3 regions of the Lonsdalea quercina genome follow, and region 2 is predicted to be linked to each of the others. Evidence: predicted binding sites of a transcription regulator. Region 2 holds the regulator's gene; each other region holds the start of a gene.

Region 1 (5,646 bases), on a different contig from region 2:
GGCGCAGCTTGGTAGCGCACTTCGTTCGGGACGAAGGGGTCGGAGGTTCGAATCCTCTCTCACCGACCAAATTCAAAGAAGACGATACCCGATTGTCTTCACCAAAAACCCGCTTACTACGCGGGTTTTTTGTTTTTATCTCCCCTTAGCGCAGATTTCGCCACCTATCTCATTTCGCCGTCCCTCCTCATTTCAGTGCAACATTGGCACGGATTCAGAGCGCCAATAGGCAACACCGACTATTTCTGCCAAGATGCTAGCCGTTTTCTTTAATTGAGTATGTCCGCCTTTTTATGAGCCAGATGAAAGACGTGTTGGAAAAACGGCAAACGGGAATTTATTTTTCGACCATGGTCGCGGCGGCGGTCATTGCTGCTTGCTGGCCGAAGGCGTCGGGCCTAGTGGTGGCGCTCAACCCGGCCCTGGCATTCATGTTGTTCGTCACGTTTTTATCGTTGCCGCTGGGGGAGATGTTTAACGCTTTTCGCCATGTGCGTTTCCTGCTTGCCTTGTTTATCGCCAATTTTGTCGCGATACCTGCGCTGGTGGCGTTGTTGCTGACGCTATTGCCGCTGCCGTCGGTGGTGGCGTATGGAGTCGCGATGGTACTGTTGTGCCCCTGCATCGACTACGTCGTGACTTTTTGTCAGCAGGGGCAGGCGGATTCCCGTTTGCTGCTTGCGGCGACGCCGCTGTTGCTGCTGTTGCAAATGTTGCTGTTGCCGCTTTATTTGAGCCTGTTATTCGATGCGGCCCAGGTCATCAACATCGAGCCTTTCCTACATGCTTTTATCACCATGATTGCAATCCCGTTGCTGTTGGCTCTGATCTTTCAACGCTGGAGCAAGAGGACCTCTGCAGGGCGGGTTATGACGAACTGGCTTGGATTTCTTCCCGTGCCGGCGACGGCGCTGGTGCTGGCGGTGATTACGGCGTTTGTCGTACCGCAGCTAGCTCAGTCGCGAAGCACCGCGCTGACGGTGTTGCCCATTTACCTTTTGTTTTCGGCGCTCGCGCCTCTGGCGGGCTGGGGCGTTGCGCGGCTTTTGAAGCTTAATGCGGCGGCGGGAAGGGGCGTCATGTTTAGCGCTGCGACACGAAATTCGCTGGTGATTTTGCCGCTGGCGCTGTCGGTTCCTGGGGCGTTACCGCTGATGCCTGTCGTGGTGGTGACGCAGACGCTGGTCGAGCTGATTGCCGAACTGATTTACGTTCGTTGTGCCCCGCGTCTGCGCTTTCACGCAGGCAAGTGAGTCGTTATTTGCCCAGCGCCTGAGCGCAAGCCCAGGCCGAGCTCCAGGCCCACTGGAAATTGTAACCGCCGAGCCAGCCGGTGACGTCCACGACTTCGCCGATAAAGTACAGTCCAGGCACCTTGCTGGCTTCCAGCGTCTTTGACGATAGTTCGTGGGTATCGACTCCGCCCAACGTCACTTCTGCCGTGCGGTAGCCTTCTGTGCCGTTGGGCTGCACCCGCCATTGCTGTAATGTGTTCTCTACCTGAGTTTGCTGTGGTTTTTGCAGCTGTTTAAGCGTGACATCCGGCAACTGTCCCAACGTCTGAAGACACTCCACCAGACGCTTGGGCAACCACTGCGCCAGCGTATTTTTCAGACTCTGATTGGGATGGGCGAGGCGTTCTGCATCAAGCTGTGCGGCCAGATCCCGGTCGGGCAGTAGATTGATGGTGACGAATTCGCCAGGCTGCCAGTAGCTGGAAAGCTGAAGTACCGCCGGGCCGGAAAGGCCGCGGTGGGTGAATAGGATATTCTCGCGAAAGGTCACGCCGTTTTCCGCTTCGATCAGAGACGGCACAGAGACGCCGGACAGCGTCTGCAACTGTTCCAGCAGTGGTTTGTGCAGGGTGAAGGGCACCAGCGCCGCGCGGGTGGGCAGTACGTTGATGGAAAACTGCTGGGCAAGCTGATAACCAAAGGGCGTGGCGCCGAGTCCGGGCATCGACAGGCCGCCGGTGGCGATAACCAGCTCCGGGCTTTGAATCGCACCGGTGTTCAGCCGGAGGGTAAACACATCGCTCTTTTCCACGTCCAGCACTTCGCTGCGCAAACGGAGCGTGACCTGGCCCTGTTCACACTCCTTCAGCAGCATATCCGTGATTTGCTGGGCGGAGTCGTCGCAGAACAATTGCCCGAGGGTCTTTTCGTGATAGGCGATGCCGTGGCGGTTAACCAGTTCGATAAAGTCCCACTGGGTATAGCGCGCCAGGGCGGACTTGCAGAAGTGCGGGTTTTGCGACAGGTAAGCGCCAGGCTCTGCGTAAAGGTTGGTGAAATTGCAGCGACCGCCGCCGGACATCAAAATCTTGCGGCCCGGTTTTTTACCATTGTCCACCAGCAGCACCCGTAGGCCCTTCTGTCCTGCCTGCGCCGCGCAGAATAGCCCTGCCGCGCCTGCGCCAATCACGACCACATCATACTGTTCCACTTGTTTTGCTCCCCCTGCAATTCGTCAGGTTTCGGCCTGCGGCCGAATTGGCGTTCAGGGCGGCAGATTGTAGTGCTCGTCCTGTGATCTGACCAGTGTTACAAATTGCAGAATTTCGTAATAAGGTCCAATTTACTGATTTTTATCGAATAAATTATTATCCAATGGATGATTGGATTAAAATAAGTCAAAATAATGTCAGATTTTCCTTTTCCCAAGCCCCGCTTGTCGCCGATAATGCGCCGCGTTGATGACCACTATATGGCCTAACGCTTATGCTACATTTATTTGCCGGAATTGATTTCCACACCGGTCTGATGTTGATTTTGGCTTTGCTGTTTGTATTGTTTTACGAAGCTATTAACGGCTTTCACGATACTGCCAATGCTGTTGCTACCGTTATTTATACTCGTGCCATGCGCGCTCAGCTCGCTGTGGTGATGGCGGGAATATTTAACTTCCTTGGGGTACTGCTGGGCGGATTAAGCGTGGCTTACGCCATCGTCCACCTATTGCCTACCGATCTGTTGCTGAACGTCAGCTCTGCTCATGGCCTGGCTATGGTCTTTTCCATGCTGTTGGCTGCGATCATCTGGAACTTGGGTACCTGGTACTTCGGGCTGCCGGCGTCCAGCTCCCATACTCTGATCGGCTCTATTATCGGTATCGGTTTGACCAATGCGTTGCTGACGAATACGTCAGTCGTCGATGCGCTCAATATTCCAAAGATGGTCAGCATTTTTCTGTCGCTGATTCTGTCTCCGATTGTGGGCATGATCATCGCCGGGGTCATGGTGTTCTTGCTGCGTCGCTACTGGAGCAACACCAAGAAAAGAAAACGGGTTCACCTCACGCCAGCAGAGCGTGAGAAACAGGATGGCAAGCGCAAACCGCCGTTCTGGACGCGTACCGCTTTGATCCTTTCCGCCGTCGGCGTCAGTTTCTCTCATGGCGCCAACGATGGTCAGAAAGGCATTGGCTTGATTATGCTGGTACTGATCGGCGTCGCGCCCGCAGGTTTTGTGCTGAACATGAATGCATCGGGTTATGACATTAGCCGAACTCGCGATGCGATAGTGAATCTGCAGGGCTACTATCATTCTCACGGCGAAGCGCTGGAGCATGTGGTTGATCTGTCTCCGCCGATGCTGCCCGCACCGGATAAAACGATTCCTGTCGAGGGTAAATCGGACTTCCATTGTGATAGCTCTCGCGTCATGCTGGCCATCGACCACTCTTTAGGCCTGCTGAATAACCTGAAAGACTACAGCGAGTTGTCCAGCGATGACCGTGGTCAGGTTCGCCGTCTGTTGATGTGTATTTCCGACACCATGGACCGCATCATCAAGCTGCCTGAAACGAACAGCGAAGACAAACGTCTGCTGACCAATTTGCGTACCGATTTACTGCATACCGTAGAGTATGCGCCGCTGTGGATTATCGTCGCCGTGGCGTTGGCTCTGTCTCTCGGAACCATGGTGGGATGGAAACGTGTTGCCGTTACTATCGGTGAGAAGATCGGTAAGAAAGGGATGACCTATGCTCAGGGCGTCTCGGCTCAGGTGACGGCCGCGCTCTCGATCGGGGTCGCCAGCTATACCGGCATGCCGGTATCCACTACGCATGTCCTCTCCTCCGCGGTAGCGGGGACGATGATCGTAGATGGCGGCGGCGTGCAGAGCAAAACGGTGAAAAGCATCCTGCTGGCCTGGATCTTTACGCTGCCGGTATCGCTGATACTGTCCGGCGTGCTGTACTGGTTGACGCTGAAGCTGATTTAAGGCCGCGCGACAACAGCAATACGTACGATAAAAAGGCGACTTGAGGTCGCCTTTTTTATGGGCGACGTTCGAGAAAATCTCGTTCGCCGTGACCTTGAATCGGTCGCGTCTTTAGTGCCAGACGAGCAGGGCGATAAGGCTGACCACGACCAGTCCGCACAGCGCGGATGTCAGCAGGAACTGTCCGCGGACGCGTTCACAGCGACGGATGAACTCGGGGTCGTGATGATCCAGATAGCGCTGGCTGTAAATGTAGCGAACGAGTCTTAGTTGCTTGCTGGGTTGTCCGTGAGCGGTGAAGAAACCGCGTCCGTCCACGTACTGGTACAGCAGCGGATCGCAGTCTCGCAATACCAGCAGCAGCACTCGCAAAGAAGAGTAGTAACGCGCCATATTGATGACGCAAATGATGCATAAGGCCCAGAAAAGCGCAAACGTGCTAATAACCATGCTCCCCTCCCGCTTAGCTATCCGGCAGATGTTTATACGTCACGAATCTCCGTCGTTTACACCTGTGGATAGTCATCCCAAATATCATGTATGCGATGTTTCCGTGCGGCTCGATCGTGGCGTATCAAGGCGCGGTCTGCGGATAATGCCGACTACTGGCGGTATTCTTCTTCTCCGCGCGGAGTCAACGACGCGGGATTATTTTCATTGTAGAAGACCGTTTCATTTTTTTACTATAACGCCGTTAATGTCTCTTAGACATGCTAATGTGATGAAAAATTGGCAAGATCCCCCGGTTATCCCAGCCCGCTCTGTGAGCCTTTTTGCGTGCGATCTTTAGCTATACTTATGCGTTCACGCGATTTTTCGTCGGCGATGCGGCTTATCGGCGTACACTGGCGTTAACTTCAAAATAGGGAGGCGTGGTGATGGGTTCCGTGACTACAGCTAACCGCCACTCTACGGCGTTGTGATCTGCTGAACATCTCCCTCTCGATAGCGAGTGTTATGATGCAGATCGCCAGTAAGTATCAGTTTGGCAGGAGAAAACTCTGCTGACCCATTCATTAGTCTTTATGGAAGGAGCTTATTATGGCTTATAAACACATTCTTATTGCCGTCGACCTATCGCCGGAAAGCAAAATGCTGGTCGACAAGGCTGTCTCAATGGCCAAGCCGTATAATGCCAAGGTTTCCTTGATTCATGTCGACGTTAACTACTCCGATCTCTATACCGGACTGATTGATGTCAACCTCGGTGATATGCAGCAGCGTATCTCTGAAGAGACGCAAAATGCTTTGAAAGACCTGTCGCAGAACGCGGGATACCCTATTGCGGAAACGCTGAGCGGGAGCGGTGATCTGGGCCAGGTGCTGTTGGATGCCATTCATAAGTACGATGTCGATTTGGTCATGTGCGGACACCATCAAGACTTCTGGAGCAAGTTGATGTCCTCGGCGCGTCAGCTGA
Region 2 (5,646 bases):
AATGCTGTTCAGATAGCGAAAGTCGTCCAGCATCGGGTGGCGCGGATTGAACCCGACCTTCCCTGTGACCTTGATGCTGCGGGATTTGGTCTGAATACCGTTGAACTGGATACCGTGGTCGGCTTCATAGCCTTCAACCCCTTCCAGCCCTTCGAAGAAGTCAAAGTGCCACCATGAACGGCGAAATTCGCCGTCGGTGACCACCTGCAACCCCACCGCTTTCTGACGCTCGACGGCGTGCAGAATTTCTCGGTCTTCCACTTCGCGCAGCTGCGCCGCATCGATTTCACCCGCCAGGCATTGCTGACGCGCCTGCTTGATCGCCGCCGGGCGCAGTAGACTACCCACGACATCAGCACGGAACGGAGGTTTAGGTTGTGTCATGTTTGACTCCTGAGTCGCTGCTGGCGGTGGCTGACCGCAACAGACAGGGTTAATGAGAAACCGTGGAATATCGCACTTAAACCGGACATCCAGACGGCTATAGCGATTTCATCCTGACATGAATTGCGCCATCGGACAATAGAATAGTTTTCATTCCGCGTAACAGCGTTGCACAGAGGAGCAAAGAAGCAGGGGACGTTTAGCAGGCCATCGGACAATGATGGCCTGCCAGGTTATAACAAGGAAGGCGTCGAATGGGACTCCGGAGAAGGCGACGTCACAATCAGACGGTTGGGCAGCGTGAATAAAAAGCGGGAACCGGCTCCCAGATCGCTGAGAATTTCCAGTCGGGAGTCGTGATGGCTAAGCGCATGTTTGACGATGGCCAACCCCAGACCGCTACCGCCCGTCTGGCGCGAACGCGCCTTGTCGACGCGATAGAAACGTTCCGTTAGCCGAGGCAGATGCTCCGGCGCGATGCCCGGCCCGTTGTCGCTGACCTGGAATTGCGCCCCCTGAGACGTCCGCTGCCAGGTGACCTCGATTCGTGTCCCTTCCGGCGTGTGGTTAATGGCGTTATACACCAGATTGGAGACGGCACTGCGCAGCTGTTCTTCATTCCCGAACACGTGTAGTTGTTCGTTGACGCGAAAGACAATCTCGTGCCTGTCCTGACTTAAAGTCTGCGCCTCGCGCTGCAACACCCGCAACATCAGGGGAATGTCGACCTTCTCATCGAGATTGATGGTCGCAGCCGCTTCAATCTTGGAGAGCGTCAGCAGCTGTTTTACCAGACCATCCATCCGCCGCGTCTGCTCTTGCATGGTGTTGAGTGCCTTTGCCTGCGGCGGCCCCTCCATCGGACCGTCGTGCATCATCTCCAGATACCCTTGCAACACGGTGAGCGGCGTACGCAGCTCGTGGCTCACGTTGGCGAAAAAGTTGCGGCGAGCGCCTTCCAAATGATGCATTTGGGTGACGTCACGCACCACCATCATCGTTTGGCCTTCAGAATACGGCATTAGCCGAAATTCGACGTGGTGGCCATTGTTCAGCTGCAGCGTCAGCGGGCGATCGAACGTCTGCGACTGCATGTAGTGGGAAAATTCAGGGTAACGTAAAAGATTGAGTACATTTTGCCCGTTGTCGTCTGGCCAGCGCAGCCCCAGCAGGTGTTGAGCCAGACGGTTGCACCAGATGATCCCGCCCTCTTCCGTCGTGATGACGAGTGCGTCGGGAAGCGACTCCGCCCCGCTGCGAAAACGTTTGATCAGCACCGCCAGCTCGCGACGACGACGACGGCTGCGCAATTGCATTTGGTACAAACCGTAGAGCAACGGCTCCCAGCTGCCGCGACCGGGAGGCGGCGTCATGCTGCGGTCGACCCAGAGCCAGTGAGACAGACGCAGCTGGTTATAGTAGTTCCAGCACAGGGCGGCCAGCACCGCCGCCAGCAAGAACCACGGCAGATAACCGATTATCAGCCCCAGCAGCAGCGCGGGAAGACAGAAGAACGCCAACTCCGCCGCCAGCCTTTTCCAGGATAAACGTTCTAACACGTGAGGTTGTCTCCACAGCGTCCGGGATCAGTAGCGCGTCGAGAATCGGTAACCGGTTCCCCGGACAGTCTGCACCATTTTGTCGTGCCCGCTGGCTTCCAGCGCTTTACGCAGGCGGCGTATATGAACATCGACGGTACGATCTTCCACATAGACATTCGTGCCCCAGACATGGTTCAGCAATTGTTCTCGACTATATACCCGTTCCGGGTGAGTCATAAAGAAATGCAATAGCTTGAACTCGGTCGGCCCCATGTCCAGCGCCCGGTCCTCGGTGGTGACGCGATGCGACGAGGGGTCCAGGCTGAGACCACGCATTTCGATCACCTCTTCGACGGCCATCGGAGAAATGCGGCGCATCACCGCCTTGATACGCGCCACAAGCTCCTTGGGGGAGAACGGTTTGGTGATGTAGTCGTCCGCGCCGACTTCAAGACCTTTGACGCGGTCTTCCTCTTCGCCGCGCGCGGTCAGCATCATGACGGGAATATCGCGGGTCAACGTTTCACGCTTCATGTGTTTGATGAACTGCAAGCCGGAACCGCCTGGGAGCATCCAATCCAATAAGACCAGTTCAGGATAAGGTTCCGACAGGCGATTGATCGCACTGTCGTAATCTTCGGCTTCTACAGGCTGATAACCGTTCTGTTCCAGAACGAAACACACCATCTCACGGATAGGCGTCTCATCTTCTACTACCAAAATGCGTCTTGCCATCGTTAATCCTGCCGTTAATCGTCGCTATTGGCGTGCGGTAGGGATTATGCGTCAGTTTTATGACAGATTTATGATAAAGCGGTTCCCTCGTCATCCTCGGTTAACTGACTGCGTGGGGGCGGATATTCCCTGAGACAGCCCTAAACTGTCTGTCTATAATCGCCGATAATCGTAACACTCAGCTATCCCGACGCCGCAACAGGACGCGCCATGCAAATTATTCATACCTCCGACTGGCATCTTGGACAGTACTTCTACACTAAGAGCCGGGCCGCGGAACATCAGGCGTTTCTGCGCTGGCTGATTGAGCAGGTGGAGCAGCATCACGTCGATGCCATCATCGTGGCCGGCGACATTTTCGACAATGGCACGCCGCCGAGCTACGCCCGGGAGATGTACAACCGCTTCGTGGTCGAACTGCATAAAACCGGCTGTCAGCTGGTTATTTTAGGCGGCAATCATGATTCCGTCGCCACCCTGAACGAGTCCCGACTGTTACTTTCCTGCCTGAACACGCAGGTCATTGCAAGCTGCGAAGGCGATCTTGAACAGCAGGTCATCGTGCTGAACAACCGAGAGGGCAAGCCCGGCGCGCTGCTATGCGCTATTCCGTTCCTGCGACCACGCGACGTGCTGACCAGCCAGGCCGGGCAGTCGGGCGCCGACAAGCAGCTGGCGCTCCAGGAAGCGATCGCCAACCATTATCAGCGCAGCTATCAGCTTGCCGTGCGCCGACGCGAAGCGATGGGCCTCGCGCTACCGATCGTCGCCACCGGCCACTTGACCACGGTGGGCGTGACCACGACCGATTCCGTGCGGGATATCTACATCGGTACGTTGGATGCCTTCCCCGCTCAGGCGTTTCCGCCGGCGGACTATATCGCGCTCGGTCACATTCACCGTCCTCAGCGCATCGCGCAGACGGAACACATTCGCTACAGCGGCTCGCCTATCCCCCTCAGTTTCGACGAGTTGAACCACGAGAAATCGGTCTATCTGGTGCGTTTCGAGCAGGACAGGCTCGAAGACGTCTCGCCCCTGACGATCCCCGCCTCTCAGCCGATGCAACTGGTTAAAGGCAGCCTGTCCGAGATCGAACGTCGCCTGGCCGGTTTTCGTGAATACGACGGTGAAAAGCCGGTTTGGCTGGACATTGAAATCGCTACTCAGGACTACCTGAGCGACATCCAGCAGCATATTCAAAACCTGACGGCCGATTTGAACGTGGAGGTGGTGCTCTTGCGCCGCGCGCGCGAACAGCATCTACAGATGCTGGTTCAACAGGAGAAAGAGACGCTGGACGAACTGCTGCCCGGTGAAGTCTTCGAGAGACGGCTGGCGCTGGAGCCGGATTTGGAGGAGCGCCAGCAGCAACGTTTGCGTACGCTGTTCAATCAGGTGCTGCAAGACGTGGAAGACGATAGCCAGGAGGCAACCGCATGAAGATTTTGAGTCTACGGCTGAAAAACCTCAACTCGTTGCAGGGTGAATGGAAAATCGACTTCACCCGCGAGCCGTTTGTCAGCAATGGTCTGTTCGCTATTACCGGCCCCACCGGCGCCGGTAAGACCACGCTGCTGGACGCCATTTGCCTGGCGCTGTACCACCAGACGCCGCGACTGAAAGTCACCCCCAGTCAGAACGAGCTGATGACCAGGCACACCGCGGAATGCCTGGCCGAAGTCGAGTTTGAAGTGAAAGGCGTCGCCTATCGCGCCTTTTGGAGCCAGCGCCGTGCGCGCAACGCGCCGGAAGGCAACCTGCAGGCGCCGAAGGTGGAGTTGGCGTACTGCGCGGACGGCAAAATCATCAGCGATAAAGTCAACGACAAGCTGTCGACCATCGCGCAGATTACCGGGCTGGACTTTGACCGTTTCACCAAATCCATGATGCTGTCCCAGGGGCAATTTGCGGCTTTTCTCAACGCCGACGCCAATGAGCGCGCCGAATTGTTGGAAGAGTTAACCGGCACCGATATCTACGGGCGGATCTCCGAGCGCGTCTTTGAGCAGCATAAAGCCGCGCAAAACGCGCTCGAACAGCTACAGGCGCAGGCCGGCGGCATTGAATGTCTGAGCAGCGAGCGGCGTGCTGAACTTGAACAACAGCTCAGCGAACTCCAGCAGCAAGAGCTGGAGAATACACGCCATCGTGACGATATCACCGCCCATCAGCGCTGGTTTGAGACGCTGCACGAACATCAGCGGGCGCTCACCTCAAGCCAAGGAAAACTGCGGTCGCTACAGTTGGACTACGTTCAGGCGAAGCCTCAATTGGAACGTCTGGAGGCCAGCATTCCTGCAGAAAAACTGCGCCCGCTCTACAATGAACGCCAACGTTATACAGAGGAAAAGACGCAACTGGCGAATCTTATCGCCAAACTCGATCGGCAAATGACGCAGCAGCAGAGCACGCTGACGCAACTGCAAACGCAGAAAGAAAATGCCGCAGCACGTCAGCAACAGCACGCCGAAGAACGCCAGCGTCAAGAAACGCTAATCAGCGAGCAGATCCAGCCACTGGACCAGCGCATCGCCACGCTGCGAGAACAACGCGACCAGCAGCAGCAGTTGCAAGACCAGCAGAAGCAACTGCAAAAAGTTCTGATCGAAAACCAGTCCGAACTGCGTCAGGAACGCGATCGCGTTCAGACGCAGCTGGCTCAAATCGCCGAATTCAGACAGCAACATAGCCTTTATCAATACTGGGGCAGCCACATTCCGTTATGGGAAGCGCAGTTTCCCCAGTTGCAGGCACTGCAACAGGAGCTGAAATCACAGCGAACCAAGGCGGACGAAGAGCAGGTTCGCGCCGATTATCTTCAGCAACAGCACGCTGCGCTGTTAGAAAAACAGCAGGCGCAACGGACAACGACGGAAGGCGCTCGGCAAAATTACGAACAGTTGCAGCAGCGCGTCCGAGAGCGTGAAGCGTCGCAACCGACCGACGACCTGCGTCAGCAGTTGAGCGATTTAGCGGCTCAACG
Region 3 (5,646 bases), on a different contig from region 2:
CTGGGGAATCCTGTCCTGACCAACGGCGAGACCGGCATTGCCTACGGCTCTTCCACTGGCAGCACCGGGCCGGTCAGCGAATTCGCCACCATGCTGACGGAGAAACACACCAACAACATCACTGGAACGACGTATGTCCAGATGATGCCTCATACTACGGCGGTCAACGCCGGCTTGTTCTTCGGCCTGCGGGGACGGGTGATCCCGACATCCAGCGCCTGTACGTCCGGCAGTCAGGCCATCGGTTATGCATGGGAAGCCATCCGGCATGGCTATCAGACCGTCATGGTGGCGGGCGGCGCTGAAGAACTGTGTCCGTCGGAAGCGGCCGTTTTCGATACGCTGTTTGCCACCAGCCAGCGCAACGACGCCCCGGAAACGACCCCGGCGCCGTTCGATGCCGGACGCGATGGTCTGGTGATCGGCGAAGGGGCTGGGACGTTAATTCTGGAAGAACTGGACCATGCCGTGGCGCGCGGTGCGACCATCTATGCGGAACTGGTGGGCTTCTGCACTAACTGCGATGCGGCGCATATCACCCAACCTCAGCGCGAAACCATGCAACTGTGCATTGAGGGCGCCCTGCGCGTCGCCGGTTTGTCGCCGGAAGATATCGGCTATATCAATGCGCATGGCACGGCGACGGATCGCGGCGATATCGCGGAAAGCCTGGCGACGGCGGCGGTATTTGGTCGAACTACGCCGATCTCCTCATTGAAAAGCTACTTCGGACATACGCTGGGAGCCTGCGGTTCGCTGGAAGCCTGGATGTCGATTGAAATGATGCGCGAAGGGTGGTTTGCGCCGACGCTGAATTTACGGCAACCAGCCGAAGAGTGTGGCGAGTTGGACTACATCATGAGTGAACCTCGGCGTATTGAGGCGGATTATGTGCAGTCGAATAATTTTGCGTTCGGCGGCATCAATACCTCGCTGATTTTCCACCGCTGGAAGTAAAACGAGTTCTTATTTACCGGATAACCTGTTTCACCCGCAGGTTATCCGACATCGCGATTTAGTCTAATTTTAATCCCCTCCGTTTTTTATAAGAACTTAAGCAGCGCCTTTCCATTCTTACGCCCATTCATCGATTCGAAAGGCGTTGACGCCATTATTTTGATATTTCAGTTACGTAATGTCTCGAATGGTTTTGCTGCTAGTGGTTGATTTTATGGATGATTATAGTTCTTCTCTTGGCGAGTCAATATAGCGATTTTATTTTCCTTAATGAGTGACATTAATTCGTCATCGCTACCGTGAAAGGCATTATTCACCGCATGATGAGGGGGGAAAGGAAATAAATCGACGTAGCGTTTAATTCGGCGTTCATGCCCTGAAGATAGTGAAGAGAAATGAGCGTAGAAAAGCGAAAAAAAACGGAAATTAGCGGCGAAATAGAGCATTCATTAATTCGTTCTTTTAAATACCGGGGCTGTCATAAAAATGTCATATTTCGTACATTTTACTGTCACCGAATTGACCTATTTTTTGCTGCAGCAAACTACACTCTGATAATACACGCTCGCTCTGGGTCTACATGTCGATAATATCCCACAGGAGGGATTATGAAACTGATTCGTACCACTGTTGCCGGTCTTGTTGCAGCAGGTGTTTCTCTGACCGCCGTTTCTGCCTTCGCTGCCGTTAACATTACCGGCGCAGGCGCGACTTTTCCCGCTCCGGTCTATGCCAAATGGGCTGACTCCTACCAGAAAGAAACCGGCAATAAAGTCAACTATCAAGGCATTGGTTCTTCCGGCGGGGTGAAGCAGGTGACGGCTAAAACCGTAGACTTCGGCGCATCCGACGCTCCGCTGAAGGATGAGAAGCTGGCTCAGGATCATCTGTTTCAGTTCCCGACCGTCATTGGCGGTATCGTGCTGGCGGTCAACGTTCAGGGCGTGAAGCAGGGCGAATTGACGCTGGACGGCAAAACGCTGGGTGATATCTACCTGGGCACCATCAAAAAATGGAACGATCCGGCCATCGCCAAGCTGAACCCGAATGTGACGCTGCCGAACCAGGATATCGCCGTGGTCCGCCGCGCCGATGGGTCAGGCACGTCGTATGTCTTCACCAGCTACCTGGCGAAAGTGAATGCGCAATGGAAAGAGAAAGTCGGTTCCGGCAACACGGTGAACTGGCCGACCGGTCTGGGCGGTAAAGGCAACGATGGGATCGCCGCTTTCGTACAGCGCCTGCCGGGGTCGATCGGCTACGTTGAATACGCTTACGCCAAACAGAATAACCTGGTTTACACCAAGCTGATCTCCGCAGATGGCAAAGCGGTCAGCCCATCAGGCGCCTCGTTCAGCAACGCGGCGAAAGGCGTGGACTGGAGCAAGTCCTTCGCGCAGGATCTGACGGACCAGAAAGGCGACGATGTGTGGCCGATTACCTCTACCACCTTCATCTTGCTGCAAAAAACCCAGGGTAAACCTGAGATCGGCAAAGAAGTGCTGAAGTTCTTCGACTGGGCATACGATAAAGGCGCCGCTCAGGCGGAAGCGCTGGATTACGCGACGCTGCCGAAAGAAGTGGTTGAACAGGTTCGCGCCGCATGGAAAACCCAGATTAAAGACAGTGAGGGTAAAGCCCTGTACTAATCGTACGTTGTACGATAGAACGTTTCCCATTAGGCGGTCACTGAGAGGTGGATAAACCGGAAACGGCCTATCCACCTTTGAACATTTCATTGGGTTATCCCAGTTTATTAGGAAGAGAGTTGTATGGCTGAATATAAGCCAACCATTACTCCACCAGGAAAACATGGCGACGTGATCTTCGGCGCGGTGGTCCGGTTGGCGGCGCTGTTAACGTTGCTGCTGCTGGGCGGTATTATCGTTTCGCTGATTATTGCGTCGTGGCCCAGTATTCAAACCTTCGGTTTTTCATTCCTATGGACGAAAGAGTGGGATGCGCCTGCGGGGAAATTCGGCGCTTTGGTGCCGATTTACGGCACTGTCGTCACCTCCCTGATCGCGCTCATCATCGCGATTCCCATCAGTTTCGGCATCGCGTTGTTTCTGACGGAGCTGGCTCCCGGCTGGTTGAGGCGTCCGCTGGGCGTCGCCATCGAGCTGCTGGCGGCTATCCCCAGCATTGTGTACGGCATGTGGGGGCTGTTTATTTTTGCGCCGCTGTTCGCGCAATATTTCCAACAGCCGGTAGGAAACGTGTTGTCCGCGATCCCGTTCGTGGGTTCCTTGTTCTCCGGTCCTGCCTTCGGCATTGGTATTCTGGCCGCAGGCGTGATTCTGGCCATTATGATCATCCCTTATATCGCCGCCGTCATGCGCGACGTCTTCGAGCAGACGCCGGTGATGATGAAAGAGTCGGCTTACGGCATTGGGTGCACCACCTGGGAAGTGATCTGGCACATCGTGCTGCCATTCACTAAAAATGGGGTCATTGGCGGCGTCATGCTGGGGCTGGGGCGCGCGCTGGGCGAGACCATGGCGGTGACCTTCATTATCGGTAATACCTATCAGTTGGACAGCGTTTCGCTGTTTATGCCCGGTAACAGCATCACCTCCGCGTTGGCCAACGAATTCGCCGAGGCGGATACCGGCCTGCATACCGCGGCGCTGATGGAGCTGGGGCTGATTCTGTTTGTGATTACGTTCATTGTCCTGGCCTGCTCAAAATTCATGGTCATGCGACTGGCGAAAAATGAGGGAGCGAGCTGATGGCGACGATGGATATCGAACGCAGCGACGAGGTCGCGCGTAATCGACGCAAAATGCAGTCCTGGCGTCGCCAGAAAAACCGCATTGCGCTGTGCTTGTCGATGTTGACCATGGCGTTTGGGCTGTTCTGGCTGATCTGGATTTTGTTCTCCACCTTTACCCGGGGATTCGACGGCATGTCGATGGCGCTGTTCACTGAGATGACGCCGCCGCCCAATACCCCTGGAGGCGGTTTGGCGAATGCGATCGTCGGCAGCGGGTTGCTCATCTTATGGGCCACATTGTTCGGCACGCCGCTGGGCATTCTGGCCGGGATCTACCTGGCGGAGTACGGCCGTAAATCACTGATTGCCGAAGTGATTCGCTTCATTAACGATATTTTGCTGTCGGCGCCTTCCATCGTGGTGGGTCTCTTCGTCTATACGCTGGTCGTGGCGAAGATGGAGCATTTCTCCGGCTGGGCTGGCGTGATCGCATTGGCGCTGTTGCAGGTGCCGATCGTGATCCGCACGACTGAAAACATGCTGAAGCTGGTGCCGGACAGTCTGCGCGAAGCCGCCTATGCGCTGGGAACGCCGAAGTGGAAAATGATTTCCGCCATCACCCTGAAAGCCTCCGTGTCAGGCATCATCACCGGGATTTTGCTGGCGGTGGCGCGTATTGCCGGGGAAACGGCGCCGCTGCTGTTCACCTCGTTGTCGAATCAGTTCTGGAGCACCGACCTGATGAACCCGATAGCTAACCTGCCGGTGACGATCTTCAAGTTCGCCATGAGTCCGTTCAAAGAGTGGCAGGATTTGGCCTGGGCGGGGGTGTTGCTGATTACGCTCTGCGTTCTGTTGCTGAATATTGTGGCGCGCGTGCTGTTCGCTAAGAAAAGCGCCTAAAACCCTGTCGAGTGTTGCGAAGCAGCAGCACCGCTATAAGAGAGAAGTCTTGATGAGTATCGTTACTGAGACATCCACCAGCAAAATCCAGGTGCGTGATCTGAATTTCTATTATGGAAAATTTCACGCGCTGAAAAACATCACGCTGGATATCGCCCAGAATCAGGTCACTGCGTTTATCGGTCCGTCAGGGTGCGGTAAATCGACGCTGTTGCGCACATTGAACAAAATGTATCAGCTTTATCCGGAGCAGCGCGCCGAAGGAGAAATCCTGCTGGATGGAAACAACATCCTCACTGATAGCCAGGATATCGCCCTGTTACGCGCCAAAGTGGGCATGGTTTTCCAGAAACCGACGCCGTTCCCGATGTCGATTTATGACAACATCGCCTTCGGCGTTCGTCTGTTTGAGAAGCTGTCTCGCGTAGAGATGGACGAACGTGTGCAATGGGCGCTGACCAAGGCGGCGCTGTGGCAGGAAACCAAAGACAAGCTGCACCAGAGCGGTTACAGCCTGTCCGGCGGTCAGCAGCAGCGTCTGTGCATCGCACGCGGGATCGCCATCCGGCCTGACGTTCTTTTGCTGGATGAGCCCTGCTCGGCGCTGGACCCGATCTCCACGGGTCGCATCGAAGAGCTGATCTCCGAATTGAAGAAAGACTACACGGTGGTGATTGTTACCCATAACATGCAGCAAGCAGCGCGCTGTTCCGATCATACGGCGTTCATGTACCTGGGAGAGCTGATTGAATTCAGCGACACCGACACGCTGTTTACTGCGCCACAGCAGAAACAGACCGAAGACTACATCACCGGTCGCTACGGTTGATCAGGGGAGTTTGATGGAAAACCTCAATCTGAATAAACATATCTCCGGTCAGTTCAATGCGGAACTTGAGCATATTCGCACTCAGGTGATGACGATGGGCGGGCTGGTCGAACAGCAACTGACGGACGCCATCACGGCGATGCATAACCAGGACGAAGACCTGGCCAAGCGCGTCATCGAAGGCGACGCCAAGGTCAATATGATGGAAGTGAGCATTGATGAGGCCTGCGTGCGCATCATT

Evidence for each region. Region 2 encodes PhoB, which activates phosphate uptake and scavenging genes when phosphate is short. Its sites were predicted from a motif close to CTGTCATAAAACTGNCNNAT; they were not measured.
Region 1: a site for PhoB is predicted at 2,628-2,647, ahead of pitA (inorganic phosphate transporter PitA). Genes of this name have one in related genera too.
Region 3: a site for PhoB is predicted at 1,433-1,452, ahead of pstS (phosphate ABC transporter substrate-binding protein PstS). Genes of this name have one in related genera too.

The regions. Positions count from the first base shown of each region.
Region 1 covers NZ_FNQS01000010.1:38,299-43,944, forward strand. Annotated here, with positions in the region: tRNA gene BLU64_RS13415 (tRNA-Pro) at 1-69, shown strand, start outside; gene BLU64_RS13420 (arsenic resistance protein) at 294-1,253, shown strand; gene BLU64_RS13425 (BaiN/RdsA family NAD(P)/FAD-dependent oxidoreductase) at 1,258-2,445, opposite strand; gene pitA (inorganic phosphate transporter PitA) at 2,721-4,226, shown strand; gene uspB (universal stress protein UspB) at 4,338-4,676, opposite strand; gene uspA (universal stress protein UspA) at 5,268-5,646, shown strand, end outside.
Region 2 covers NZ_FNQS01000001.1:469,998-475,643, forward strand. Annotated here, with positions in the region: gene BLU64_RS02110 (cobalamin-independent methionine synthase II family protein) at 1-384, opposite strand, end outside; gene phoR (phosphate regulon sensor histidine kinase PhoR) at 618-1,943, opposite strand; gene phoB (phosphate response regulator transcription factor PhoB) at 1,971-2,660, opposite strand; gene sbcD (exonuclease subunit SbcD) at 2,871-4,103, shown strand; gene BLU64_RS02130 (AAA family ATPase) at 4,100-5,646, shown strand, end outside.
Region 3 covers NZ_FNQS01000006.1:44,065-49,710, forward strand. Annotated here, with positions in the region: gene BLU64_RS09680 (beta-ketoacyl-ACP synthase) at 1-957, shown strand, start outside; gene pstS (phosphate ABC transporter substrate-binding protein PstS) at 1,566-2,606, shown strand; gene pstC (phosphate ABC transporter permease PstC) at 2,730-3,689, shown strand; gene pstA (phosphate ABC transporter permease PstA) at 3,689-4,576, shown strand; gene pstB (phosphate ABC transporter ATP-binding protein PstB) at 4,629-5,405, shown strand; gene phoU (phosphate signaling complex protein PhoU) at 5,419-5,646, shown strand, end outside.